DNA from 3 places in the Ligilactobacillus sp. 110_WCHN genome. Region 1 is predicted to be linked to each of the others. Evidence: predicted binding sites of a transcription regulator. Region 1 holds the regulator's gene; each other region holds the start of a gene.
The links. Region 1 encodes NrdR, which represses ribonucleotide reductase genes. Its sites were predicted from a motif close to ACACNATATATNGTGT; they were not measured.

Region 1 (10,031 bases):
GAAGACCATCTTCCAGAAGCTGCAACTACTGAATCAGCACCTTCTCAATCGCCAATTGAGAGCCAAAACGATGACTTATCAGGCCATGCGTTGAGCAAATCGCTTGGCGACATTATGAATGAAGAAAATAATGCGCAACGGAATTTAAAGATTTTTGACTCACCGAAACCGGAACCGGTTTCAGTAACTAACAGTTGTGTCGATAATCATGGTCGTGGATATCAGTTACCGCCGTTATCGCTTCTTCCAGAACCAGTAGGGGAGGATAGCGAGCAGACTGAAGAATGGGCTTTGAATCAAGCTGATATTTTGAATGAAACGTTTAAGGCCTTTAATGTCGATGCGCAGGTCAAAGACTGGACAGTGGGCCCAACCGTTACCCAATTTGAAGTTACGCTGGCCCTTGGGGTAAAAGTAAGCAAGATTACGAACTTAGCTGATGATTTGAAGCTGGCATTGGCTGCAAAGGATATCCGAATTGAAGCGCCAATTGCTGGTAAGAGCAGTGTCGGAATCGAAATTCCGAATAAATTCTCGCGGCCGGTCATGCTGTCAGAGGTCTTGAATTCGCCGCAGTTTAAGAATGCACGGTCGCCATTGACGGTTGCGTTAGGGGTTGACCTGTTTGGAATTCCGCAAGTGACGAATATCCATGATATGCCGCACGGATTGATTGCGGGCGCAACCGGATCGGGAAAGTCAGTTTTTATTAATAGTTTGCTGATCTCACTTCTGTATAAGGCAACTCCTGAACAGGTTAAATTGCTGTTGATCGATCCGAAGACGGTCGAATTAGCGCCGTACTCTGAATTACCACACTTGCTTGCTCCGGTAATTTCAGATCCGCAGGCAGCAACGGCATCATTGAAGTGGGCTGTTGAAGAAATGAATAACCGGTATGAAAAGTTAGCAGCTGCCGGGGTTCGCGATATTGATAGTTTTAACGCGAAAGTTGAGGAAACCGGCGAATACGGCCTTCACATGCCATATATTGTGATTATCATCGACGAATTAGCCGATTTGATGATGACCGCTTCGGCAGAAATTGCCGATTATATTGGTCAAATTACAGCGAAGGCACGGGCATGTGGAATTCATTTGCTGGTCGCTACTCAACGGCCAAGTGTTGATGTGATTACCGGAACGATGAAGAATAACATTCCGACTCGGATCGCATTTATGGTTTCAAGTCAAGTTGATTCGCGCACGATTATTGATTCTGCCGGTGCTGAAAAGCTTCTTGGCCGAGGTGATATGCTTTATCTTGGAAATGGGAAGAGCCAACCAGTTCGGCTTCAAGGAACATATATCAATGACGATAAAATTGATGAAATCGTTGATTTTGTTAAGAAGCAGGGTAAGCCGCATTATGCATTTGATCCGGATAACCTGAAGAAAAAAGAATTGAATCACGAAAACGAAGATGAGTTGCTTCCACGGGTTCTCGAATACATCGTTAACGAAGAAACAACGTCAACTTCAAAACTTCAACGGGTATTTTCAATTGGTTATAACCGGGCTGCGCGGATCATTGAAGAGTTGGAGAAAAAGCAGTACATTTCACCAGCGCATGGTTCAAAGCCGCGGAAAGTCTTTTTAACTGAAGAAGAATTAGACAAAATGCAAAATGAATAAATAATTTTAACTGAACATATGATAGACTATGGATAAGACATGATAAGAGAGGATTTTTTCTAATGGACATGGATGCAACATACTTTTTTGTGGGAATTAAAGGAACAGGAATGAGTTCGCTTGCATTGATCTTACATGACAAGGGATGTAAAGTGATGGGTTCAGACATTGACAAGTATACTTTTACTCAACGTGGACTTGAACAAGCAGGAATCAAAATTTTACCTTTCAATGCTGACAATATTAAACCAGGAATGATCATTGTTGCCGGCAACGCATTTAACGATGATCAAGAAGAAATTGCGAAGGCAAAGGAAATGGGCTTAAAGGTAATGCGTTACCCTGAAGTTGTCGAAATGATCATTGAAGAAACAACAAGTATCGGCGTTGCTGGTGCTCACGGAAAGACAAGTACAACCGGCCTCCTTGCACATGTAATGAGTGGGGTTTCACCAACAAGCTACTTAGTTGGGGATGGTTCTGGAAAGGGGACGCCGGATGCCCGCTTCTTTGTTTTTGAAGCTGATGAGTACCGGCGGCACTTTGTTGCATATCACCCAGATTATACGATCATGACGAACATCGATTTTGATCACCCGGATTACTTTACGGGAATCGATGATGTGTGTGATGCCTTTGAAACCCTTGCACGGCAAACTAAGAAGGGAATCTTTGCATGGGGCGAAGACAAGAACTTACGGAAATTAAATGCCAATGTTCCGATTTATTATTACGGGACAGAAGATAACGATGATTTCGTTGCCAAAAATATTAAACGGACAACAACCGGCTCAAGTTTTGATGTTTACTTCCACGATCAATTCTTAGGGAACTTTGAAACTCACTTGTTCGGTGAACACAACGTTTTGAATACGTTGGCAGTGATTGCGGTCAGCTACTTTGAAAAGATCGACCTCGGCAAGGTCAAACAAGAATTATTGACCTTTAAAGGGGTTAAACGTCGCTTTACTGAAAAAACGGTTGCTGATATGGTCATCATTGACGATTATGCCCACCACCCACATGAAATTCGGGCAACATTGGATGCAGCCCGGCAGCAATATCCGAATAAAAAGTTAATTGCTGTTTTCCAACCGCATACCTTTACGCGGACGATCGCATTGATGGATGACTTTGCTAAGAGCCTGAACATCGCTGATCAAGTATACTTAACTGATATTTTTGGTTCGATTCGTGAAAATAGCGGCAATGTTTCATCAGCTGACCTTGGGAAGAAGATCACTAAGGGTGGCGAAGTTTTGAAACTTGACAACATGTCACCACTTTTGGATTATCATGATGCCGTTGTGATTTTCATGGGAGCCGGCGATATTCAAAAGTATGAACGCGTTTATGAACAATTGCTTAGTGAATTAAGCTTAAACAAAAATTAAGGTTAAACAAGGCTTTTTCTAATGGATTATGTTAGGAAAAAGCCTTTTTTGTGTGCTATAATCTTCCCTACAATGAATTAGAAGGAGAGTTTTTATGGATAATTTTGATCAACAAAGCTCAGTCAACATGCAGGGCTTGAACCGGTTCCTGTCACGGATGTATGGCTACATGGCAGGGGCAATCGCAATTTCGGCCATTATGGCATTTATTACGGTTAAATATTTACAATATACGATTTTCAGCAGCCCAGTAATGATGATTGTTTTAGGAATCGTTTCGATCGTGATGGTGTTCTCATTGTCATATAATCCTAACCGGTCGGCGGCTGCAAGTATCTTAATGCTTTTTGGATATGCGGCAATTGAAGGAATTTTCTTCTCATCGATTTTGGCGGTTTATACAATGAAGAACATTACAATGGCATTTGTTTCGGCAGCCGTTGTCTTTGTTGTTTTAAGTCTGTTCGGGTTAAATACTAAGAAAGACTTATCCCGTTTTGGACGCCAGGCATTTGCTGCATTGATCGCCTTGTTAATTGTTTCAGTGATCAACCTGTTCTTGCACAGTGCAGCGATTGAATACATCTTCTCATATGTTGGGGTTGTGATCTTTACGATTTTAACTGCATGGGATACGCAAAACATGAAGAACATTTATCTTCAATATGGTGATCAGTATGAAGTTAACGGTTTGGCAGTCAATGGTGCTTTGCAACTTTACCTTGACTTCATCAACATGTTTATCTACCTTGTTCAGATCTTTGGCCACAACGATAATCAAAACTAAAATGAAAGTCGCGGAATTTCCGCGATTTTTATTTTGCACGAATGATTTGGTAGAATAAGGGTAATAATAAGAACGAGGAAAAGGTTAATGACAGATTCAACGAAAAAATTATTATTAATTGATGGAAATAGTGTTGCTTTTCGCGCATTCTATGCACTTTATAATCAAGTTGAAAAGTTTACGAACCATGACGGCTTGCATACAAATGCAATTTACAGTTTTAAAATTATGTTGGATAAGTTACTGAAACAAATTGATCCAACAAATATTTTGGTTGCGTTCGATGCCGGAAGAACAACGTTTCGAACTGAAAAGTATGCTGACTATAAGGGCCAGCGAAGTAAAACGCCCCAAGAACTTTCAGAACAATTTCCGTTTTTGCGTGAAATGCTCACAGACTACGGAATCAAAAGTTATGATCTAAAGAATTATGAAGCCGATGATATTATTGGGACCCTTGCTAAAGAAGCTGAGGGTGAAGGCTTTCAAATTACGATCGTAACTGGGGATCGGGATTTGACTCAGCTTGCAACGGATCAAACAACGGTTGCAATTACCAAAAAAGGGGTTTCTGAAATTGAAGAGTACACTCCGGAACACATTGAAGAAAAATTTGGATTAAATCCGCGGCAAATTATTGATATGAAAGGACTTGTGGGGGATACTTCTGATAATTATCCCGGAGTAACGAAGGTCGGTGAAAAGACCGCAATTAAGTTGCTGAAAAAGTATGGTTCAATTGAGGGCATTTATGACCAAATTGACGAGATGCGGCAATCGAAGATGAAGGAACATTTGATCGAGGATAAGGAACAAGCCTTTATGAGTAAGGACCTTGCTCGAATTCGGCAAGATGCTCCAATCGAAGTGGGCATTAAGGATACTGAATGGTCTGGAATTGATTACGAAAAATTAGAAAGTTTCTATCAACAGATGGACTTTAACCGTTTCTTGAGTGAACTTCATCAAAATCAGGGAGCGGCAAATTCAGAAAGCGCGGCAATCGATTATACTGAATTAACTGCGGCTAACCTTAAGAAATTAGGAAAGCCAGATGATTCTTCAATCACGTTCCATCTTGAAATGGACGGGGAAAATTATCATAAAGCGCCGATCATTGGGTTTGCAATTTTGAAGGACGACAAATACTTTGTTTCAAATCAGCCCCAATTATTAAAAGAACCCGTTCTGAAAGAACTGCTTGAAAAGACAACCATGGATGTCTTTAACGCCAAACGAAATTACGTTGGATTAAATCGCCTTGGGATTCAAATGGCTCCCGTTGATTTTGATTTATTGTTAGTTTCATACTTGTTAAATAATACTGATAACAGTGATGATCTTGGAAAACTTGCCCATGAGCATCAATATTATCAGGTTCAAAGCGATGAAGATGTGTACGGTAAAGGCGCCAAGCGGTCAGTTCCAGTTGATCAACCAGAATTCTTGCAACATTTGGCTCATAAAGTCCAAGCAATTCATGATTTGAAATCCCAATTAATGGATGAACTGGATGCCCATGAACAGACTGAATTATATGAAACGATTGAACGGCCATTGTCGATTGTTCTTGCTCAAATGGAAATTGCGGGAATTAAGGTCGACATTGACCGGTTAATGCAGATGCGCAGCGAGTTTAAAGAACGGTTAGCTGAAATCGAGCAGCAGATTTATCAAGAAGCCGGCGAAGAATTTAATATCGGGTCACCTAAACAATTAGGAGTAATTTTGTTTGAAAAGTTAAAATTACCAGTTATTAAGAAAACCAAGACCGGGTATTCAACGGCAGTCAGCGTTCTTGAGAAATTGCAAGGATTAAATCCGATTATTGACAATATTTTGCTGTACCGGCAGCTTTCAAAGCTTCAATCAACCTATGTTGAAGGCTTATTAAAAGTTGTCTTTAAGGAAGATAGCAAGGTCCACACCCGGTATACCCAAACGTTGACATCAACGGGACGGTTGTCATCGGTTGACCCGAACTTGCAAAATATTCCGGTTCGCCTTGAAGAAGGACGGAAAATTCGCCAAGCATTTGTTCCAAGTCATTCAGGATGGCAGATTTTTTCATCGGATTATTCCCAAATTGAATTGCGGGTCTTAGCTCACATTTCAGGTGACGAAAACATGCAGGAAGCGTTCAAAACCGGGGCAGATATTCACGCAAGTACCGCGATGAAGATTTTTAATTTGGATAGTCCAGATGAGGTTACACCGAATATGCGGCGCCAAGCCAAAGCCGTAAACTTCGGAATTGTTTACGGAATCAGCGATTTTGGCTTAGCCCAAAATATTGGAATTACCCGCAAAGCAGCCAAGAAATTTATTGAAACGTATTTTGAATCATTCCCAGGAGTTCATAAGTACATGACGGGGATTGTCGAGCTTGCAAAGAAGCAGGGTTACGTTGAAACCTTGTTCCACCGGCGTCGTTATTTACCAGAAATCAATAGTAAAAATTATAATTTGCGGTCATTCGCTGAACGGACGGCAATGAATTCGCCAATTCAAGGCAGTGCAGCGGACATTATTAAGATTGCGATGATTCGGATGCAAAAAATGTTACGTGAAAAGGGATTAAAGGCTCAAATGCTGCTTCAGGTTCATGATGAACTGATTTTTGAAGCGCCGAAAGAAGAGATTCCGGTGCTTAAAGAACTCGTTCCGAAAGTGATGGATTCAGCAGTTGATTTGGCCGTTCCGTTGAAAGTTGAAAGTGCTTCAGGCGATACGTGGTTTGATGCAAAAAAATAAGAGGTGAGAGAAATGCCGGAATTACCAGAAGTTGAAACGGTTCGTCGGGGAGTTTCATCCCAGGTTTTAAACGTTCCGATTAAGAAAATTGATGTTAATTACGAAAAAATGATCAATAACGATGTTGATGATTTTAAAAAGAAATTAACGGGGCAAAAGATTACCCGGATCGACCGGCGGGGGAAGTATTTGCTTTTTCGGTTTACCGGAAACTTAACGATGGTTTCCCATCTTCGGATGGAAGGCAAATACATCATTGAAAATCACAATGCACCAATGGAAAAACATAGTCATGTAATTTTTGAGCTCGCGGATGGACGTGATTTGCGCTATAACGATTCCCGCAAATTTGGCCGGATGCAACTTATGCAAACGGGCGAAGAACTTGAATTTCCGGGAATTAAAAAACTCGGTCCGGAACCGTTAAGTGCTGATTTTACGGTTGATGATTTTTACGAGCGCCTCCAGAAAAAGAAAAAAATGATCAAACCGGCCCTCCTTGATCAAACGGTCGTTACGGGGTTGGGAAATATTTATGTTGATGAGGTTCTATGGATGAGTAAAATTCACCCGCAAACGCCGGCTAATCATTTGACCCGGAGTGATGTGCAAAAATTGCATGATAACATCATCAAGGAATTAAATCTCGCAATTGATGCTCAAGGAACAACGGTTTTCTCATTTAAAAACGCGTACAATCACGCAGGACAATTCCAGGATCAATTACACGTATACCGGAAGACAGGCGAACCGTGTGAACGGTGCCACACGCCAATTGAACGGTTAGTTGTTGGTCAACGGGGGACCCATATTTGTCCAAAGGAGCAGAAAATCAAATAATGACATATGTTTTAGGATTGACTGGCGGAATTGCTTCTGGAAAGTCGACGGTCAGCAAGATTTTGGCATCATATGGAGCCGAAATCATTGACGGCGACGTAATTGCCCGCCGGTTACAGCAACCGGGCGAAGAAGGATTACGTCAAATCGAACTTCAATTTGGCAAAGAGTATTTGAATGCAGATGGTAGTCTTAACCGAACGAAACTTGGTGATTTAGTATTTAATGACCCTGCAGAATTGGCAAAATTAAATCACATTATGCGGCCGCTGATTCATCAGCAAATTATTGAACGGGTGAACCAGGCCAAGAAAGCCAAGGTCAAATTGGCAGTCATCGATATTGCACTGCTCATTGAAGGGCATTACTTAGATTTGTGTACCAGTACGATGATGATCGAAACGACAAGCGCAAAGCAGCTTTCGAATTTAATGAATCGGAATCATTTATCAAAAGCCCAGGCGCAAGCGCGGATCAATGCTCAAATGAGCAACTGTGAACGGGCAAAGTATGTTGATGAAGTGATTACCAATAACGGGTCAGTTGAAGAATTAAAGCTAAAAATGATAAAATGGTTGACATCAAAGCATTTATTGGGAAGCGAGGTGGAGTAAATGTTATGTCCGCAATGTCACAATAATAGTTCACGGGTTGTTGATAGTCGTCCTGCTGACAACGGAAATGCCATTCGACGGCGGCGGGAATGTGAAAAATGCGGCTACCGGTTCACAACGTTTGAACGGATCGAAGCAACTCCATTATTAGTAATTAAGAAAAACGGAAATCGGGAAGAGTTTAACCGCGATAAGATTTTACACGGAATTATGCGCGCGGCAGAAAAGCGTCCCGTTAGTATGGATAAAATTACCGATATCGTTGATGAAGTTGAACGCAAAATCCGCGCAGTCGGCGGGACCGAAGTTTCAAGTCAATTGATTGGCGAATACGTGATGAACATTTTGGCGGATGTTGATGATGTTACCTACATCCGTTTTGCAAGTGTTTACCATGAATTCAAGGATATGCAATCATTTGCAGATGAATTGCAGGAATTAATGAAACGGAATAAGCAGAAATAAATTAAGGAGGAAGGAACTTGAATCAAATTCATATTTTAGCAACTGATAAATTTAAGGTTGTTTCCAAGGCACTTCCTCAAGAATTTCAATTTCAAACGCTTACGAAATTATACCAGCCATTTATCGGCGAAACGGCGGTCGCTCTTTACATGTCGCTGATTGCTGAGGTTCAAACGGGCGACTGGGATCAGCTTCCGGAATGGAATCACGAACAGCTTTTGGTTCGCCTTGGAATTAGCATGCAGCAATTTACGGCTGCCAAAGAAAAGCTTGAAGCGGTCGGCTTGATGCGCACGCAGTTTAACGCGCAAAAGCATTGTTTTTTGTATGAAATGCTTCCGGCAAAAAGCGGAAGTGCATTCTTTGAAGATCCGGTTTTAAGCGGGTTGCTGATGGAATATGTCGGGGAGCAGCAGTTTGCTCAATTGTTGAACTTCTTTGAAGGCAACCATTGGAATCGGCATGCGTTTCAAGATGTTTCGAAAAAATTGACGGATGTTTTCCGGATAAAGGGCTCCGCTTCAATAACTGATGTGCCGGTTCAATCAACGCCGGTGGCCGATTTGAAGATGAAGATCAATGTTCAACTGTTAAAACAGTTGCTGACAAAGACCTTTGTTAACCAGCAATCAGTTGCGCAGAATTTACAAACGGTGAACACGGTTGCCGTAATGTATGGCCTTGATGAAGTCCAGCTTGTTCGTTTGCTGGAAGAAGCGGTTGATGTTAATCATCAAGATGATGTCAATTGGAATCGATTCCGCGCATTGGCAAGCCAGCAGTATGAATTTACAATGAAGCCGGGTAAAAGTGATGATTCTGATTCGAATGTGGAAATTCAACAACCAAGTCAGCCGGTAAGGACTGCTGATCAAGACCTGATTGCGGCTTGTGAACAGTATGCCCCGATGGAGTTTTTAACGGCGTTGAAGGACGAGCAGGGGCAAACGGTAACGCATGAAGAACAGATCACGATTCAACGAGCAGTTGAAGCGCAACGGCTTGCCCCCGCGGTCATTAACGTGTTGACCCATTATATGCTGGTTAATGAAAATATGGATTCGTTAAATCAGAAATATTTTGAACGCACAGCGAATAATTGGTTGAAAAATAAGGTGAATACGCCGGAAAAGGCAATCGCTTATGTGCGTGAATGGCAAAAGAAACGGCAGCAACCACAGCAAGCTTCCCGGTATGCGCGCCGCTCTCAGTATGCAGAAAAATTGCCGGCATGGGCGCAAAAGAAAAAGAATCAATCAACGATTAAAAATCAAAATCAAACTAAAGGTCAATCTGCAAATGTTAATCAGGACATTTCCCGGTTAATGCAACGGATCAATCAGAAGACCCCGAAAGGAGATGAACGTTAATGGATAATATCAGTGATGGATTAAAACGCCGCTTTCGCGACCCGAAGATGCGGGAACAATACCTTAAGCTGTTTGATGATGTCGTTAAGGATCCAGCGGTTGCTCAGTTTCTGAAAGATAATCAGGAACGGTTATCAAAGCAGGACATCATTACGGGTTTCAGCAAATTGTA
Region 2 (10,031 bases), on a different contig from region 1:
GCGATTTCGCCTTAACATGTTTATTTGAAGCAAGCGTTTTGTGCACGATCTTGCGTTCCATTGCCGGCATCGGGCCTAACTTAAACGCCCGCCGTTCAACGATTGCCCGTTCTGCTAAATCGGCCGCGATCCGTTGCAATTCTTCGCGCCGCCGCTCACGGTAATCACCGACATCAAGGATCAACCGGTAACGTCGTTTGACCTGCTTATCAAAACAGGCTTGGGCCAAAATTTGCAAAGCATTCAATGTCCGCCCATGCTTGCCGATCAGCAATCCTTGCTGATCGGTATCAAAGTCAAAGTACACGTTGCGCCGGTCAACTGTCACTGAGATCTCAGTGTCGATTCCTAACTGACTGATAATGTCATCCAGGTAATTACCAACGGCTTGAACGGCATCGTCAACTGATTCGTCTTCCGTGGCAGTTTCATCCTTAGGTGAATCTTTTACCGGTTCATCTTCACTTTCATGAATCTCCGCCGTAATTTCATCTTCTAATTGATTTGAATATTGATCATCAATCTGATCATCGGATTCAAGAACCGTGATCTCAACTTCCGCTGGCTTTCTTCCAATTCCTAAAAAGCCCTTGCGTCCTTCGCTGATAACAGTCACTTCAACTTGATCACGGCCAACCTCTAAATCTGCTAAGCCTTTGCTTAAAGCTGCATCAACGGTTTCACCAGAGTATCTCATTGCGTTCCCTCCGTATGTAAATCTAATTCCATATTATAACCTAATCACGGGATTGTGCAAAATCATGGTCCGGTATTTTTTGATTGCTGAGGGTACAAAAAAAGGACCGTCATCCGTCCAGTCCTTGCCGCTATTTTTCCGTCAACTGTAATAGAATTGAGATTGCTTCTTGGTAGCTGACTTGGTTTTGGTTCATAACTTCCTTCACTAATTCTTCCGTTGACATTTTACTTGAAATCGTCACTTTCAAAGCCCCCACACTACGAACATTTGTTTGTTTTGATCACTACTTGATTTATTTTAGCGCGGTTTTTTCTAAAAAAAAAGCCCTAAAATTATTTAAAAAATTTTACTTGACAGGATTATCAGCGTAATTCTGCCCGTTTGCCCCTGGTAAAAAAATTTTTGCCAAAATAAATTTCTTAGTTTTTATTAATATTTGGTAAAATGCCGGTCTATCAACATTCAGCATTCAATTTATCTCAAAATTATTCATTTGAAAATCAGCGCGAAAACATAAAAAGCCTATCATTCAATAATCAATGATAAGCTTTAAGTTTGATTATAATTAAGATATTAATTAACTATGCCATTTCCTGCCGGGCGGAAAGGTTCGCAAATTTGTTGTGCGACTTAATGAACAGCAACTTAACCGTTCCCCGCGCTCCAGCCCGGTTCTTTTCAATGATCAATTCAACTTCACCTGCATCTGGATCATTATCTTCTGCCGGTGAATCAGCTTCATCGTCGTCGCCGGCATCCGCCCGTTCATAATAGTCATCCCGGTACAAGAACGCAACGATATCCGCATCCTGTTCAATTGAACCTGATTCCCGAATATCTGACAATACTGGCCGTTTATCCTGCCGTTGTTCAACCCCCCGGGAAAGTTGTGACAACGCTAAAATCGGCACATTTAATTCCTTTGCCAGCTTTTTCAACTGCCGGGAAATTTCAGAAACTTCCTGTTGCCGGCTTTCTTTATTCGAACCTTCGATCAGCTGCAGGTAGTCGACAACAATAAAGCCGATTCCGCCTTGTTCCTTGGCTAATCGCCGACATTTTGCCCGAATCTCTGACATTTTGATTCCGGGAGTATCGTCAATGAAAATGTTGGTGTTCGCTAACGTTCCAATTGCGACCGTCAAATCATTCCATTCATTGCCTTCAAGATTTCCATCCCGTAAATGGTTGGCATTGATTCCGCCTTCCGCACAAATCATCCGGTTAACCAACGATTCGGCACTCATTTCAAGGGAGAAGATCGCAACGTTGGTATTTGATGCCTTCCCGACATTTTGCGCAATATTTAACGCAAACGCCGTTTTCCCGACGGCTGGACGGGCAGCAAGAATAATCAAATTATCCGGTTGCAAGCCGGAGATCATCTTATCAAAGTCATGGTACCCCGTTGAAAGGCCCGTAATTTCATCATCGCTTTGGGCAAGATCCTGAACCTTGACTAACGCTTGGTCTAAAACTTGACTGATTGGTTTAAAGCCGGCACTATTCCGATTTTCAGAAACATCCATGATCTGCCGTTCAGCACTTGCTAAAATATCGTCGACTTCTTCATCGCCGTTTTGGGCTTCATTTTTAATGTTATTAGCCGTATTGATCAACCGCCGTAAAGCCGCTTTGCCTTGAACGATTTTCGCGTATTCCCGCACGTGACTGCTTGATGGAATGTTGCTTAATAATTCATCAAGGTAAACTGCTCCGCCGGCATCCTCAAATTGATTTGACCGTTTCAATTCGTTTGAGACCGTCAACGGATCGATCTTATCGCCGGCATCATCCACGGCGATCATTGCTTTAAAAATCACTTGGTTTGCACGGTTATAGAAGTCATCGGGAGTCACAAACTCAATTGCTTCAGCCAACGCATTTTCATCAAGAAAAATTGACCCTAAAACCGCTTGTTCTGCCTGAGCATCGTGCGGCATCACATTTTCGATTTCTGAATTATTATCCACCGAACTGTTTCCTTTCTTTTTAAGTCGTTATCAAAATCATAACGCAAATTTGATTTCGCGCCAATCCATTTCATTCAAATAAAAAAGAAGGCGTGACCCACGTCACAACCTCCTCATAATCCAATTTCAAAGCCTTTTTACTGTTCGGCAATGTGAACCCGAATCTTAGCTGAAACTTCATTATGAAGCTTAACTGGAACATTAACGTAACCCATTGAACGAATTGGTTGAGCAAGTTCCATTTTGCGCTTATCAATTTTAATATCATATTGCTTTTGCAATGCTTGAGAGATTTGCTTTGAAGTTACTGAACCGAATAAGCGGCCGTCTTCACCGGCTTTGGCCTTCAATTCAACAACGTATTTTCCTGATTCAAGCTTTTCTTTCAATGCCTTTGCTTCGGCTAAAATTTCAGCTTCCTTTTTAGCTTCGGCTTTTTGTTGTGCGCGTAGTTGACTCATTGCAGCTGCATCAGCCTGTTTAGCCTTTCCGCTCTTAATTAAGAAGTTGGCGTAACCGTCTGCCATGTTTTTAACTTCACCGCGTTTTCCTTTACCGCGAACATCTTGTGTAAAAATTACCTTCATTGTGATTCCTCCTAGTCTTCCGTTTCAGGTTGAGGTTCTTCGTCTTTATTTAAAATTTCAAGCACCTTTTCACGCGCGTCAAGCACACTAATGTCTTTGATCTGGGTCGCAGCGTTCGCAAGGTGCCCGCCGCCGCCCAGTTCTTCCATGATGACCTGGACATTGATCGTCCCGTCACTGCGGGCTGAAATTCCAACGGTGTGTTCATCGCGCCGGGTAATCGCAAACGTTGCTTGAATCCCGCTGACTTGTAAAAGCGAATCGGCAGCTTGGGCAGCAATTACTGAATCGTAGATCTTGTCATCTTCACCAACACATAACGCAACATTATCAATAAATTCAGTCCGATCGATCAAATGGTTCCGTTGCATGTAGCTTGATTCGCTTTCCTTCATGAAGTGCCGGGCCATTGTCAGGTCAGCCCCCATTGACCGCAAATAACTTGCGGCATCAAAGGTTCGGGTCCCGGTTCCTTGAGAGAACGATTGTGTATCAACAATGATTCCCGTCAGCATCGCCGTTGCTTCCAACGAATTGATTGGTTCACTATCCCGTGACTGATATTCAAACATTTCAGCGATCAACTCGCACGTTGAACTGGCATACGGTTCAATGTATACCAAGATCGGATTTTCAGGGAATTCTTCCCCCCGCCGGTGATGGTCAATGATTACGACCCGGTTTGAAAGCCGATCATACAGTTCTTGACTGATTGAAATCGACGGCTTTGAATGATCCGCCAAAACAAGCAAGCTGCTTGGCGTGATCTTTTCCAACGCCTCAGCCGGTGAGATAATACTTTCCTTAATTTCAGGATACTTTCCAAGTTCATCGACCAGCCGCTGAACATCTGAATGAATGTTATCTTGATTCAAAATGATCCAGCATTTCTTGCCATTCATCGCTGCGATCCGGCGAATTCCGAGACAAGCCCCAATCGCATCCATATCCGGCCGTTTGTGGCCCATTACAAAGACTTGATCAGACTGCTTCAACAATTCGCTCAAGGCTTGGGAAATCACCCGCGCCCGAACCCGCGTCCGTTTAGCCATCGGGTTCGTCTTTCCGCCATAGAACCGGGCTTCGCCATCCGATTCCCGGACAACAACCTGGTCACCACCCCGTCCAAGGGCAAGGTCCAAGTTGGATTGCGATAATTCGGTCAATTCGTTTAAGTCGTCTTCACCATATGCAATCCCGATACTCAACGTAATCGGCGAATTACTCTTAAAAGTCCGTTCCCGAATCTTATCAAGAATCGAGAATTTTTGATGCTCAAGTTTTCGCAATGTTCCCGTATAACCGATCATAACGTAATGATCTTCATCAACGCGTTTCAAAAACATTCCAAACTTTTTGGCCCAGTCTGAAAGCGCACTGGTAACAAAGTTGCTCAGGTTTGAAATATCCTTATCGCTCATCGCCTTTGAAATTTCGTCGTAGTTATCCAGGAAAATCTGCCCGATCATAACGTGTGAATCGTCATACCGGCGCTGAATCTCAGCGTAATGGGTAATATCCATCATATAAGCCACGCCAATGTCTTTTTGAATCAATAAATCAAAATCATGGTCATGCCAGTGAATCCGGTGGCGTTCCTTATCATCATAGTGATCCTGTAAAATCGTAGCAAGAGCTTCATCCAGGTCACTGATCTTCTTGCCCAAAACATCTTCTTTGCCGAAATACCGTTGCATGTACGGATTGATCCATTCGATCTCATACTTATCATTAAAGAAAATCGTTCCGATCGGCATCCGGATCAAACTGTCTTGGCCACCACGTTTTAAACGATAAGACAGATCTGAAATATATTCACTTGTTTCTTCCTGTAAGTGTTGCAACATTGTATATGCAACTGCCATCGCAGCAATTGCTAAAACTAAAACAATTATCCCAACGATTGGACTTATAAAAAATGCCAGTCCATCACTTACAATTGCTAGTCCGAGAATAAAGAGTGCAATCAGCCGCATCCGTCTGTCTTGCATAAATCCCGGGATTCGCCAAAGTTTTTTTGACTTTCGCTTTTCCATAATTTCCCTCGTTTTAATTCATAATCAAAAATTAGCAATAAACTTCCATTAAGTATTTTACCACATTCTGGAATTCCATCAGAATCTCCCGGCCAAAAGCCTTAAACTACAAGAAAAAGCCCCGAATAGTCGGAGCTTCTTCTTGGTTATGAGTTATTTGATTGTTCTTAGTATACAATTCATTAATTCGTTTGTCATTGAATTTAATAAATTTTTATGATTAATTTTCATGCGCCTTTTCTGTCCGGAACCAGCCTTTGCGACTAAAGAAAGCATACATGTCATTCAAGAAGAAAATTGAATAACTGAAGATCAACGCAAAATTGCCGGCGCCTTGAAGCATCGTTTGGATCCACAATGCAATCGTGATCACCGATGATAACGTCCAAACAAAATATTGTTCCCGCTTCCGGTTAAGTTCAAGCAGGGATCCAGTAACCGACATTGCTAAACTCATACTATCAAGGAAGACCCGCGGATCATTGGTTAAACTGAAAATATAATGCAAAACCGCCCACGCAATCAAGAAGAAGATGCCATACTTGATCCAGTCAAACCAACTATCAAATTTTTCAGCTTTAATATCATCATTCCATTTCGGATCTAAGATACAAAAAATATCAAGGAATAAAATGTAACCGATCTGTTCCCACGCATTAGCATAGTTATGTGCAATGAAGGCGGTCGTTGCAATGCAGATCGCACTTGTTAATCCCGCCCAGCCTTGAATTCCTGAACGGTTTGAAATTCCGATAACACATGCAACTGAAAGGTTCCCGCCAATAAACGCAATGATTGAAGTTACTGGGTGGGCACTAAATGACTGAACCATTGACCATACTTGTAAAATAAAGTTAAAGATCAAAAGACCGTAACTGAACCAGCCCCAACCACGGCACTGATCGATCAACCATTTAAAATAACCTTTCCGAAAAATATTTTTTGAATACTCTGGTAAGTGCGTTAGCACATCTTTATAACGACTAAACATCGAATCAACTTCCTTTCCGTTTTTAAACAACGTTCCCCATTATACATACATGTTGTGGTTTAATCAACTAAAAATTCTATATATTGTGTTAATCATTCTTCGGCTCTTTCCCAATTTTTATTCTTGAAATGGCCTTCAAAATTCGTCCGTTCAATGTCAAAAAGTGATAAAATCAAACTATATTTGAAAGGAGAAGCGCAATGAAAAAGAAAACAATCTGGAAAACAATTGTAACTGCCAGTGCGGCAATTACCTTAATGGGGACTGCGCCAACGGTTCTTAACCAAATTCAAGCTGCGCAAACCGAACAAACCGACTCAAACACGAACACTAACAGTCAATCAAATAATGATAAAACTTTAAGCTCAGCATACGTTGTTTATGGGGCCGGAACTTCAAGTGAAGTCCGCTCACAATTAAATAAGATTTTTGGCGTTGACTCGTCATTTAAACAATTGACCGCAACGGCTGCCGACTACAACAAATACATTGCTAACGGAACATCTGACACGACGAACGCCGCAATGATCAGTTCCGTTGCGATTGCGCCAAGTGATCCTGGTTCAGGGGTCAAAGTCAATATCAAAAATTATCAAGGTGATAACAACATCACTGAAGTAACGGCCCAACAATATGCCATGGTTGCTCAAATGGCCGGGGTAACTGACGTAACAATCGTCGTAACTGCCAACCGGCCCGTTTCTGGGGAATCAGCTTTGACTGGGGTTTACGAAGCCCTTGCCGCTAACGGAATTCAATTGAATACCCAAAACACTGCCAGTGCCAATCAAATGCTGAACGCGACCCAATCAGCGATCGATGCCAACAAGAATAATACTAAGTACCCTGGCCAGTTAATGGCTGCCGTTGGTGAAGTTTCAAAACAAATTTCACAACAAAAACAACAAAATAACGGTCAAGATCTTGCAACTAAGCAGGATATTCAAGCCATGTTAAATAAGGCTTTAGCTGAACATGGAATCGCAAATGAAACAACGAATAACCAAAAGGACCAGATCACCAATGCGTTGATCAATTTCCAAAATTCACCAATTTCAGCTGACAAATCGTACACCAAGAACGTTGATAACACGATTCAAAACGTTAAAAATTCAACCGGGAACTTGATGAATAAAGCTAAAAATTGGATGAACAGTAAGCAAGGTCAAGCTGCTGCCCAAGAAGCCAAGAACTGGTTTGAACGGTTCATTGACTGGATCAAGAGTTTGTTTGGTTGGAATTAATGTATTCATTTAATTAAACACAAAAAGAGGATGTGGCCATCAAGTCACATCCTCTTTTTATTCGCTTTTCATATCATCGGGTTCCAAAACAAACGAGTTACTTGCGATACGAAGCTCGCCTTGAGCGTTTTGTCACCCTTTCTTTTTATTCATACGGATCTTCTGAAACTTTCTTCTTGATCAAGCCCATAATGATTCCGGCAACAATTGAACCGATTACGGTTGCTAAGATGTATGCCCACCAGTTAGTTGCTAATGGAGTTACCCATAAACCACCGTGCGGAGCCGGAACACCGATCTTCATCCAGCCGACAATTGCGCCGCCGACTGCTGAACCGACAATACATGATGGGATAACATGCAATGGATCAGCCGTTGCGAATGGAATTGCCCCTTCAGTAATGAATGAGAATCCAAGAACCCAGTTGGTTACCCCAGCTTGACGTTCTTGCTTAGTGAACTTGTTCTTGAACAAGACCGTTCCGATTGCAGTTGCAAATGGCGGAACCATTCCCCCAACCATAACGGCAGCCATTAAAATGGCAGCAGTTGTTGAGTGCGGGTCGTTAGCAAACGCACCTGAAGCAAACACATAAGCAGCCTTGTTGAATGGGCCACCCATATCGATCGACATCATTCCTGCAAGGATCATCGTCAATAGAACAAGGTTCCCGGTCCCCATGCTGTTCAAGAAGTGCGTAATTACCAAGTTAATGCCTGAGAAGATTGGGTTGATGATGAAGAACATGATCAAAGCAATCAACAGTAACCCAAGAATTGGGTAAATCAGCATTGGTTTCATTCCTTCAACTGATTTTGGTAATTTGGCAAATAACTTCTTCAAGCCAACCATGATGTATCCAGCAATGAAGCCGGCTGCGATTCCGCCTAAGAATCCAGCACATGCGCCGGCGTTGGCATGGAAGTTAGCCTGGTAAACGCCACCAAATGAGCCCTTGTAGACCATTGCCATGAAACCACCGACAAACCCTGGCATCAAGGCTGGTTGATCGCCGATTGCTTCAGCAATGTATCCGGCAAGAACCGGAACCATGAAGGCAAAGGCCATGTTTCCGGCATTGTTCAAGAACTTGAATGCCAAACTGTGGCTTCCGCCCATGTAGTTTTCAACAACAAATGAAAGGGCCATTAAGATCCCACCGCCGATAACGAACGGTAACATGTGTGAAATCCCGTTCATTAACTGCTTGTAAATGTTAGCCCATACGCCGCCATTTGATGATTCTTCGGCAGTTTCACCTTCATCACCAGTTGCATGGAAGACCGGAGCTTTTTCATCCAAGATTTCTTGAATCAATGCTTCCGGTTCTTTAATTCCGGCAGTAACTGGCTTGTTAACTAAGTGCTTGCCATCAAACCGGGCCATCTTAACCTTCTTGTCGGCTGCAATGATAACCCCCTTGGCACGCTTGATTTCATCAGCGGTTAATTCATGCTTAACCCCTTCTGAACCATTTGTTTCAATCTTGATGTCAACGCCCATCTTCTTGGCCGTTTTCTTCAAGTTTTCTTCAGCCATGTAAGTGTGGGCAATTCCGTTTGGACATGCTGTTACCCCAACGATGTATGGCTTATCGCTTGAAGCCGGAGCTTGTTTTTCAGCCTCTTCTTCCGCTTTGTTTTCAGCTTCCTTTTCGGCAACGGCCTTAGCAAAGATGTCTTGAACTTTGTCCGGCGTATCAGCTTTCTTCAAGGCTGCAACAACGTCCGGATTCATCAAAACTTGGGATAATGCAGCTAAAGCTTGCAAGTGAGTGTTGTCGCCGCCTTCAGGAGCAGCAATCATGAAGAAGAGGTGGGCAGGTTGACCATCCATTGAGTCATAGTCGACCCCTTCAACACTGCGCGCAAACATTACGGCTGGTTTATTAACTGCTTTATCGTGAGCGTGCGGAATGGCAATTCCATCGCCCATTCCGGTTGAGCCTTCTTCTTCACGCTTTAAAATATCTTTTTTGTAAAGTTCTTCATCATTGATGATTCCCTTTTCGTAGTAGTGATGAACCATTTCATCAATGACCCCGGCCTTCGTTGTGGCTTTCAGGTTCATGATCATGATGTCCTTCATCAATAACTTGCGAATATCCATGATGTTTTCCCTCCTTTAATTAGTATTCTGTAATTTTGATTTGTGGCAAAATTTCATCAATTTTGGCACGGGTTGCTAAATCTTCAGAGAATGCAGTGGCTGATCCGCTTGCAAGGCCATACCGAAATGCTTCAACCGGATCCTTGGTTTCAGCAAACGTCCCGGTGAAACCAGCAAGCATTGAATCGCCGGCTCCAACAGAATTAATGACCGTTCCCTTGGGTGCCAATGAGCGGTAAACCTTGTCCTTCGTAACCATTAAGCCGCCATCGCCCGCCATTGAGATCAATACGTGTTGGGCACCCATTTCAAGCAACTTCTTAGCATATTTAACAATGTCATCCATGCCGTTGAATTTCACGTGAAACATTTCAGCTAATTCATGGTTAT
Region 3 (10,031 bases), on a different contig from region 1:
TGGCATTGTATCGGTTGAAAGGTAAGCAGCCGGGTAGTAGACCTTCCCAATTTTACCTTCTTGCCGTTCTTCGACCTTTTGAATGATTGGTTGAAGGGAAGCAGTCGTGTTGCCAACGTATGAAATTGAACCGGTTGGAGCAACCGCCATCCGGTAAGCATTATACAAACCATCACGCATGACGTTTTCTTTTAATTGAGCCCAATCTTCTTTAGTTGGAATAAAAATCCCGGCGAACAATTCCTTAACGCGATCGCTTGTTGGACCCCAATCTTGGTTAATGTACTTGTCAAAGTATGAACCGTCAGCATATGCACTCTTTTCAAATTCAAAGAACGTTTCTTGCCGTTCCTTGGCAATCTTGTTTGAAGCAACCAACGTCCAGTAATTTAATAACATGAAGTAGACATTGGTGAATTCAATTGATTCCGGCGAACCGTATTGAATGTGGTTCTTGGCTAAGAAAGCGTGCAGCCCCATTGCCCCTAATCCAACTGAGTGGCTTAACTTGTTGCCTTCATAAATCGACGGGACGACCTTGGCGTTTCCTTGGTCAGAAACGAATGTTAATGCCCGCATCATGGTTTCAACGGACTTGCCGAAATCAGGTGAAGCCATCAAGTTGACGATGTTGGTCGATCCTAAATTACAACTGATATCGGATCCAAGAACTTCGTATTCTTGAAGGTCGTTGATCTTTGATGGCCGCTGAATTTGGGCAATTTCTGAGCAGAGATTGCTCATGATGATTTTACCGTCAACGGGATTAGCCCGGTTCATAGTATCGATATTGACGATGTACGGGTAGCCGGATTCTTGTTGAAGCTTACTGATTTCCTCTTCAAGTTCCCGGGCCTTGATCTTCTTTTTATGAATCTTTGGATTATTGACTAAGTTGTCATATTCCTTGGTAATGTCAACGTATGAGAATGGAACGCCGTATTCCTTTTCAACGTCATATGGTTCAAATAAGTACATGTCGGCGTCTTGTTGAACTAATTCATAAAACTTATCAGGAACAATTACCCCAAGGGAGAGGGTCTTCATCCGAACCTTTTCATCGGCATTTTCACGTTTAGTTGCTAAAAATTCGATGATGTCGGGGTGGAAGACGCTTAAGTAAACCACGCCGGCCCCTTGACGTTGGCCGAGTTGGTTTGAGTAAGAAAAACTGTCTTCCAAAAGTTTCATTACCGGAACAACTCCCGAAGCCGCGTTTTCGATTCCTTTAATTGGAGCTCCAGCACCGCGGAGATTGTTCAACGTAATTCCAACGCCGCCGCCGATTTTTGAAAGCTGCAATGCAGAGTTAATGCACCGGCCGATCGAATTCATATCATCAGTTGGTTGAAGTAAGAAGCAGGATACGAATTCTCCCCGGCGTTTCCGCCCGACATTCAAGAACGTTGGGGTTGCAGGTTGGTACCGTTGATGGATCAATTCATCGGCAAGCTGCATTGCAAGGTCTTCATCGCCGTTTGCCATGTAAAGGGCGTTCATTGCAATTTTATCCTCATAAGTTTCAAGGTAATAATTGCCATCGTTTGTTTTTAAAGCATATTGATTGAAGAATTTGTAAGCGGCCATGAATGATTGAAATTCGAAATGTTGGTCTTCAAGGTAGGCATACAGTTTCTTGATAAATTCAAAATCGTACTTTTCAACAAATTCTTTTTCGATGTAGTCATTTTCGATGAGAAATTTAAAACGTTCCTCTAATGAAGAGAAGCGTTTGGTGTTTGGTTCAACATTCTCTTTAAGGAAGGCTTGTAAAGCTTCCTTATCTTTTTCCAATGGAATTTTATTATTTACGGGAATGTTGATCTGGTTATTTAAGTCATAGTAGGTTACATTGCTGATATCGATGTCTTTAATTCCCAAGATGATCGCCTGCTTTCTGTGAGGGTTTAGTTAGCAGCAACAAGTTCCTTTAATTGGTCTGGCCGGAAGCCGTTAATGATTGGTTCTGAATTGTTTTCAAGGACGGGAACACTTTGAAATCCTTTTTCTTTTAAGTAATCAACATATTCAGGTTCTTCTGAAATGTTGTGTTCTTCAAAGGTAATATTGTTTTGTTCTAAGAAGCGTTTGGTCATTTTGCATTGGATGCAGTTGTTTTTTGTATATAAAACTAAATTCATCTGGATGTCTCTCTTTCCGTTAATTTCGTGTACGTGATGTAAGTATACACTTTTGAGAAAATAATACAATATGTAGTTGTTTAACAATTTGATAAGCATATATATGGTGGATATTCAGGAATCGCGTCATCAAAGGGTTTGCTTTTAATTTTAAAAATTCGTATCATAAAAACAAAGAGAAAGGACGGAAAATTTTGACAAATTATTACTATTCAGAACACCCAGATGTTGAGCATCAGGAACGGCGGTGGAATTTTAATTTATTAGGAAATGAATTTCATTTTGTGACTGATAATGGGGTTTTTTCAAAACGCACGGTTGATTTTGGTTCCCGCACCCTGTTGGATGCATTGGAAGCAACGGGAATGTTTGAAAATCTTCAAGGAACGGTCCTTGATGTCGGTTGTGGGTATGGTCCGATTGGATTGGCACTTGCAAAATGTTATCCGCAATTAACGGTTGAAATGGTCGACGTCAACCATCTGGCACTTGACCTTGCTAAGGAAAATGCGACATTAAATGAAATCAACAATGTGGATATTTTTGCATCCGACGTTTATGCCCAGGTGGATAAGACAGATTATCAAGCAATTGTTTCGAATCCGCCGATTCGGGCGGGCAAGAAAATTGTTCACCAAATTCTTGAAGGGGCATTTGATCACCTTCAGGCAGGCGGAACGTTAACCGTGGTAATTCAAAAGAAGCAGGGCGCCCCGTCTGCGAAAAAGAAAATGGAAGAAGTTTTTGGAAACTGTCAGATGATTGCCCGCAATAAGGGATACCAAATCTTGCAAAGTCAAAAGGAATCATAAAATGGAAGAAAAGCACGCGCAATTTATGCAGGCTGCCCTGCATGAAGCACAGCAAGCAGCTACAATTGGGGAGATCCCGATTGGCTGTGTAATTGTGAAGGACGATCAAATCATTGGTCGCGGATTTAATTACCGCGAACACTCCAAATTGGCGACGGACCATGCGGAGATCCGGGCAATTCAAATGGCCAATCAGGCCCTTCAAAGCTGGCGGCTTGAAGACTGTACGTTATATGTTACCTTGGAACCATGCCCAATGTGTACGGGAGCAATTTTAAACGCCCGGATTCCGGAAGTTTATTATGCCGCGGCCGACGAAAAGGCGGGAATGGCTGGAACACTTGATAACCTGTTGAATGATCCGCGGTTGAATCATCAAGCAATTATCCACAAGGGCTTGCTGCAGGAACAAAGTTTGAAACTTTTGAAGTCGTTTTTTGCACAGGCCCGAAAAAAATCATAAAAAAGACTGGAATTTTTAGTGGAGTTACGGTATCATATTAATTGCCGTAAGGCCTTAAGACAATATCGTCTTAACGAATCGTGTCAGGTCCGGAAGGAAGCAGCACTAAGTTCTGTTCGGTATGTGTCTTAAGTTGATATGAATTTGAACTCTCGGTCTTAGGGATCGGGAGATTTTTTTTAGAAATTTATTGATAGGAGGAACCTTTCATGGCATATCAAGCTTTGTATCGAACATGGCGGCCGCAACGTTTTGAAGATGTTGTGGGACAGGAAATGATCACTAAAACTCTTCGCAATGCAGTGATGACGAATCAAACGTCCCATGCATATTTGTTTACTGGTCCCCGGGGAACCGGGAAAACGTCGACAGCGAAGATCTTTGCCAAGGCAATTAACTGTCACCACCAGGAAAACGGTGAACCATGCAACGAATGCGAAATTTGTAAAGCCATCACAAACGGCAGTTTGAATGATGTGCTTGAAATTGATGCGGCCTCAAACAACGGGGTCGAAGAGATCCGTGATATCCGTGATAAGGTTAAATATGCTCCAACTCAGGCCGACTATAAGGTCTACATCATTGATGAAGTTCACATGTTATCCACGGGCGCATTTAATGCTCTGTTGAAAACCCTTGAGGAACCGCCGGCCAATGTTGTGTTTATTTTGGCAACCACGGAACCGCACAAGATTCCGGCAACGATCATTTCACGAACACAACGGTTTGACTTTAAGCGCATTACTTCAGCAACGATTCTAAAACGGATGGAATACATCTTGAATCAAAAGGATATCCAGTATGAAGATGCGGCGTTAAAGGTGATCGCCAAGGCTGCAGAAGGCGGAATGCGGGATGCGTTAAGCATTCTTGATCAGGTTATTTCGTTTGGTGAAAATAACGTTACGCTGGAGAATGCATTGCTGGTAACGGGCAGCGTGACGAAAACGGATCTTTTGAATTACTTACAGGCGGTTGTGGATCAAAAGACGCCGGAAGCATTGGAAATGATCCACAAGTTGGTTCAAGACGGCAAGGATGCTTCCCGAATTGTGGAAGACTTGGTGGAATATTGCCGGGATTTATTACTTTATCAACAATCTCCAGCAATGCTTGAGGAAACGGAACTTGGAATGCTGGATGAAGACTTCAAGAAGTTTGCGCAAGAAATTGAACCGGAAACAGTTTATCAAATGATCAATATTTTAAATGAACAGCAGGAAAACATGCGGTATACGTCGCACCCAACGGTTTACCTGGAAGTTTTGACGGTTAAGCTGAGTCAGCTTAAAAATCAACCGCAAGTTTCTCAAGCCAATGCCCAACCGACAATCAGTGCGGATCAAGCCCAGATCGACCGGTTAATGAATCGGATCCAACAGCTTCAAGATCAAATCAACAGTTTGCAGCAGACCCAACCACAAGCAGCCCGGCCTGCTCGGCGGCAAGTGGTTTCAACGAACCAGACAAAGGTTAAAGAAGTTAAGGTCAACTACGAAAAGGTTAATGAAGTCTTGGGGAACGCTACCCGGGCAGATTTGAATCGGTTCCAACAAGTTTGGGGCGATTTAGTCAATATGCTGACGGTTCCGCAACGGGCAATTATGAGTGTCAGCAGACCGGTAGCAGCAAGTTCAGAGGGTGTCGTGATTGGATTTGAATACCCGTACCTTTGCCAAAAAGCCATTGATGACCGCGAACTTCAGGATGCACTGACTAATGGCTTAAGTCGGCTTGTGGATCAAGATTTAAGTTTACTTTTCTTACCAAATGAACAATGGTTAAAAATTCGGAAAGATTACCTTGCAAAGCGGAAGGTTGAAAAGACAAACGCCCAACCAACAGCCCCAGCGGGAAACAACGCGGCTGATTCGCAAGACGAAGAACCGGCTCAACCGCCGATCGTTGCGGAGGCCCAGAAATTATTTGGAAAAGAAGCAGTTCAAGTTAAAGAAGATTAATGAGGTGATTAAATGCAGTATCCAGAACCAATTGCAAAATTGATCGATAGTTACACGAAGTTGCCGGGAATTGGCAGCAAAACGGCTACCCGGCTTGCATTTTTCACCCTTGATATGGATGAAAAAGATGTGGAAAACTTTGCCAAGGCCCTTGTTTCGGCAAAGAAGGACCTGCATTTCTGCAGCATTTGCGGCAACATTACTGAAAGCGATCCATGCGTGATCTGTGCAGATAAATCACGGGATCAAAGCCAGGTAATCGTTGTGGAACAGCCAAAAGACGTGATGTCGCTTGAAAAGATGCGGGAATATCATGGCTTGTACCACGTTTTGCATGGCGTTTTATCACCAATTGAAGGGAAAGGTCCGGAAGATATCAACATTACGGGCTTGATCAAGCGCCTGCAGCAAAATGACCAAATCAAAGAAGTGATTTTGGCAACCAATGCTACTCCGGAAGGGGAGGCAACCGCAACGTACATTGCGCGGTTGATCAAACCGGCTGGGGTAAAGGTTACCCGGCTTGCTCACGGCTTAGCGGTCGGCAGCGACATTGAATATGCAGATGAAATGACCTTATTTAAGGCGATTGAAGGGCGGACAGAACTGTAATGTTTGGATTTGGAAGAAAAAAACGCAATCAAGAAACATTGAAGAAACAATATGATCGAAAACTATTAGCTGATATTGAATTGGCCAAGGATGAATTCAATAACATCCGGCACAACGACGATTTGTTAGCAACCATGTCAACGGAAGAATTGCTGGCAAGTGAGCAAATTGCCCGGGCGAAGTTTGAATTCCTTTTCCGCGAAGCAAAACATCGGAAAGTAAAGGCTAAAATTCAAGAATCAGTGATTGTTCGATAGAAATAGGCTTGCGATGAAAATCGCAGGCCTGTTTTTTTATAAATGATATCGATTATCATTTTCTTGATCACGATAATCTAAAATTTTCAGGTTTGCAGTAATGATTCCGCGATATTGACCGTGTAAGGATAGTTGCTGGTCATGAGGATTTAATTTGATTGTCATTTCGTCATCCATGAACATCTTGGTGTAATCCTTATAATAGAAATTTCCTAAAGAAGTGGCTAAATTTTGATTATATTCGTGAAAATCACAGTCTTTGTGGACAATCAAAATTCGAAACGCTTGGTTCAAGGTGCATTCGGTTTTGCCTTCTGCTAAAAAGCCATTGCCGTCACCATAATCAAGTAGGACGATTGAATCTGGATCGTCAAAGAGCGGTGTCAATTTGGACGCTGCTTCAGAGGTAAGTGATAATTTCATTGTAAAGACTCCTTTCATTGTTAGTATAACTTACTTTAGGTTAGAAAATAGTTAAAATGCTTTTTGAATAGATACTAGTATAATGATTATATTTTATTAAACTATGCAAATTTTGATAAGATAGAAGTAGGACTTAGAGAATCAGGAAGATATTTTAGGATATTTGTTAGGGGAAAACACCTTGCAAGTGGAAGCTTGCAGGGTGTTTTTATATGCTTTTTGATTGCGAAAAATAAAAAGACAATTTAACAAATCTATTGGAGAATTCTTCCAAATTAAAGTACAATTAAAGTATTAATATTGAAGAGAGTTGTTGGCATTGAGTGGAAAGTTTATTACGTTTGAAGGCCTTGACGGGTCAGGGAAAACGACCGTCATTCGAAATGTAATTAAAGCCTTTGAACAGTCGCCGGACGCTGACCGCTTTATGTATAGTCGTGAGCCCGGCGGCAATCGGATTGCGGAGGCAATTCGGAAGATTATTTTAAGCGAAGAATATGCCGAAATGGATGCCCGGACGGAGGCGTTGCTGTTTGCAGCGGCGCGGCGGCAACACTTGGTTGAAAATGTTTTGCCAGCGTTGAAGAACGGCAAAATTATCATGAGTGACCGCTTCGTTGACAGTTCATTAGTGTATCAAGGCGCTGGCCGTGAGATCGGAATGGATGCCGTAGCCAAAATCAATGAATTTGCAACGAATGGGTTAACGCCGGATCTGACGTTGTATTTTGAAATCGATCCGGAAGTCGGATTAAGTCGGATTCAGAATAACCGGCAGGATGAAGTCAACCGGTTAGATAAAGATCAGCTTGATTTTTACCGCCGGGTCCATCAGGGATATTTAAAACTTGCTCAAGATAATCCGCAACGCATAAAGGTTATTGATGCCAGTCAGTCAATTGAGAAGGTAACTGACGATGTGCTTGCAATTTTGAAACAGTTTTTAAAGGTTAAGGAGCACGAATGAAATTAGTAATCGCAATTGTTCAAGATAAAGATAGCGATCAATTAAGCAACCAGTTCATCGAGCATGATGTGCGGGCGACAAAACTTGCATCGAGCGGCAGCTTTTTGCGGTCCGGAAACTCAACTTTTTTGATTGGAATTGATGATCAACGGGTTGATGAGGTGCTTGAAATTATAAAGCATGTCTCGAAGAAACGGCGGAAGTTTATTACCCCGCCAGTCGGAGTCGATACCCACGTTGAAGGGGTGCATAATAATTATCCGCGCCAAGTCAGCATTGGCGGCGCAACGGTTTTTGTCCTCGATGTTGCTCAGTTTGAACAGTATTGATTTGATGGAGGAATCATGGAGCAGGAGATCACAGCAATTCAACCACAATTAACGCAGCATTTTGCGAAACTGATAAATGAAAATCACCTTGCACACGCGTATTTATTAAGCGGAGCATCCGGAACAGGCAAGCTTAGTCTTGCAGTTTGGATCGCTCAGGGAATTTTCTGCAATCAGCGCAACGCGGATGGAACGCCATGTTTAAAATGCTCGGAATGTCGGCGGATTGCTGCAAATGAACATCCTGACGTGGTGCGGATCACTCCTGAAGGACGGTCGATCAAGGTCGATCAGGTCCGGTACTTAAAATCAGAATTTTCTAAAAGCGGGTTGGAAGGTAACCGGAAAGTTTTCATCATTCAAGACGTTGAAAAGATGACGACGAGTGCAGCCAATAGCTTGCTGAAATTCATTGAGGAACCGAACGGCAGCATTACGGCGTTTCTCCTTTCAAGTCATGCCAATCAGATTTTGCCGACGATCGTTTCGCGGTGCCAGGTTGTTGAAATGGCGAGCTTAAACCGGGAAACCCAATTGAAAAAGCTCATGGATGCTGGAGTTGATAAGGCGGTTGGATCTGTTTTGGTGAACTTAAATGCTGATTTTGATGAACTGGTCGCGTTAGGGACCGATGAACAGTTTCAGAAATTGCTTACCGAAGTTGTGAACTGGATGAAGGCGATTTTAGCGGATGATTGGCGGGCATTTGTCTATGTTCAGACCCGGTTGATGCCGTTAGTTGATGAACGGCCTGCTCAAGAACGCCTTTTGGAATTGATGGTCATGATTTGCCGGGATTTGATTTTATTGCGGTATCATCAGGAGGCCGAAGTTGCATTTATCACCGAAAAGCAGATGCTTGCTCAGGCAGCTGAACAAATCCCAGCTTCCCAGCTGACCAAGGGCGTTGAATTGGTGATGAATTACTGGAACCAACTGGCAGTTAACGTTTCATATCAAAATGTATTAGAAGGATTAACATTGCGGTTATGCCGCTGCTACCACAAAAGATAGGATATGATAGGAATGGATAAAGGAGAATTATACGATAGTTTTGAAACGATGGAAGCTCAAGCAAATGAAATGGCAGCGACCCTTTCATTGATGCGGAACCAAATGACGCAGATTATTGAAAAGAACAACCAGCTTGAAGTTGAAAATACGCATTTGCGCGAGCGGCTTGCTGAACTTGAAAATAATAAGAAAACAAAGAAAAACAGCGGTCTTTCCCGGTCGCGGCAAAACTTGGAAAACCTTTATCATGAAGGATTCCATGTATGTACCCAGTATTTTGGTTCGCGCCGGACGGATGATGAATGTATCTTTTGCCAGGATATAATTTACGGAGAAAAGTGGAGAGAAATCGATGGCGATTCAAAAGGTAAGTAGTTTTCAAAATGTCGATCCGCAGGTTGGAGCGCTGTATTTAGTTCCAACCCCGATCGGAAATTTAAACGATATGACGCCCCGCGCGGTTGAAACGTTAAAGCAGGCAGATTATATTGCTGCCGAAGATACGCGGAACACCCAGAAACTGTTAAATCACTTTGATATCCACACAAAACAGATCAGTTTTCATAAGTTTAATACTCAGGAGCGCATTCCTGAATTGATTGCAATGCTGAAAGATGGCAAGAATATTGCCCAGGTCAGTGATGCGGGAATGCCGTCGATCAGTGATCCGGGACATGAATTGGTTGAAGCATGCGCGGCCGAAGGAATCCGGGTGATTGCGCTTCCCGGACCAAGTGCGTCATTGACAGCTTTGATTGCTTCTGGTCTTGTTCCCCAACCATTCTTGTTCTACGGTTTTTTGCCGCGGAAAAAGACGGAACAGGTGGCGGTTCTTGAAAAGTTGAATTCGCAAACGGTAACGATGATTTTCTATGAAGCCCCGCATCGCTTGAATAAAACGTTGAAAAACTTGATGGCCGTTTTTGGCGAAGAGCGGAAAATTGTTTTGTGCCGGGAACTGACAAAACGGTATGAAGAGTATTTACGCGGAACACTTGCCGATGCGGTTGAATGGAGCGGACAGGAAGAAGTTCGCGGCGAGTTTGTCTTGA

Region 2: the regulator NrdR is predicted to act here: its motif matches at 6,361-6,376, upstream of pnuC (nicotinamide riboside transporter PnuC).
Region 3: the regulator NrdR is predicted to act here: its motif matches at 2,205-2,220, upstream of nrdH (glutaredoxin-like protein NrdH).

What each region holds. Positions count from the first base shown of each region.
Region 1 covers NZ_JAULLI010000009.1:7,193-17,223, forward strand. The annotation lists gene Q3C15_RS04360 (DNA translocase FtsK) at 1-1,635, shown strand, start outside; gene murC (UDP-N-acetylmuramate--L-alanine ligase) at 1,698-3,029, shown strand; gene Q3C15_RS04370 (Bax inhibitor-1/YccA family protein) at 3,124-3,816, shown strand; gene polA (DNA polymerase I) at 3,904-6,570, shown strand; gene mutM (DNA-formamidopyrimidine glycosylase) at 6,583-7,410, shown strand; gene coaE (dephospho-CoA kinase) at 7,410-8,024, shown strand; gene nrdR (transcriptional regulator NrdR) at 8,025-8,489, shown strand; gene Q3C15_RS04395 (DnaD domain protein) at 8,507-9,859, shown strand; gene dnaI (primosomal protein DnaI) at 9,859-10,031, shown strand, end outside.
Region 2 covers NZ_JAULLI010000011.1:13,603-23,633, reverse strand. The annotation lists gene jag (RNA-binding cell elongation regulator Jag/EloR) at 1-697, opposite strand, end outside; gene dnaB (replicative DNA helicase) at 1,282-2,673, opposite strand; gene rplI (50S ribosomal protein L9) at 2,811-3,260, opposite strand; gene Q3C15_RS05135 (DHH family phosphoesterase) at 3,272-5,296, opposite strand; gene pnuC (nicotinamide riboside transporter PnuC) at 5,517-6,287, opposite strand; gene Q3C15_RS05125 (DUF1002 domain-containing protein) at 6,488-7,531, shown strand; gene Q3C15_RS05120 (fructose-specific PTS transporter subunit EIIC) at 7,677-9,641, opposite strand; gene pfkB (1-phosphofructokinase) at 9,661-10,031, opposite strand, start outside.
Region 3 covers NZ_JAULLI010000013.1:21,321-31,351, reverse strand. The annotation lists gene nrdE (class 1b ribonucleoside-diphosphate reductase subunit alpha) at 1-1,881, opposite strand, end outside; gene nrdH (glutaredoxin-like protein NrdH) at 1,908-2,141, opposite strand; gene Q3C15_RS05730 (class I SAM-dependent methyltransferase) at 2,336-2,953, shown strand; gene Q3C15_RS05725 (nucleoside deaminase) at 2,955-3,416, shown strand; RNA gene ffs (signal recognition particle sRNA small type) at 3,463-3,562, shown strand; gene dnaX (DNA polymerase III subunit gamma/tau) at 3,626-5,377, shown strand; gene recR (recombination mediator RecR) at 5,390-5,989, shown strand; gene Q3C15_RS05705 (YaaL family protein) at 5,989-6,246, shown strand; gene Q3C15_RS05700 (iron-sulfur cluster biosynthesis family protein) at 6,283-6,669, opposite strand; gene tmk (dTMP kinase) at 6,989-7,636, shown strand; gene Q3C15_RS05690 (cyclic-di-AMP receptor) at 7,633-7,965, shown strand; gene holB (DNA polymerase III subunit delta') at 7,981-8,979, shown strand; gene Q3C15_RS05680 (DNA replication initiation control protein YabA) at 8,992-9,354, shown strand; gene rsmI (16S rRNA (cytidine(1402)-2'-O)-methyltransferase) at 9,332-10,031, shown strand, end outside.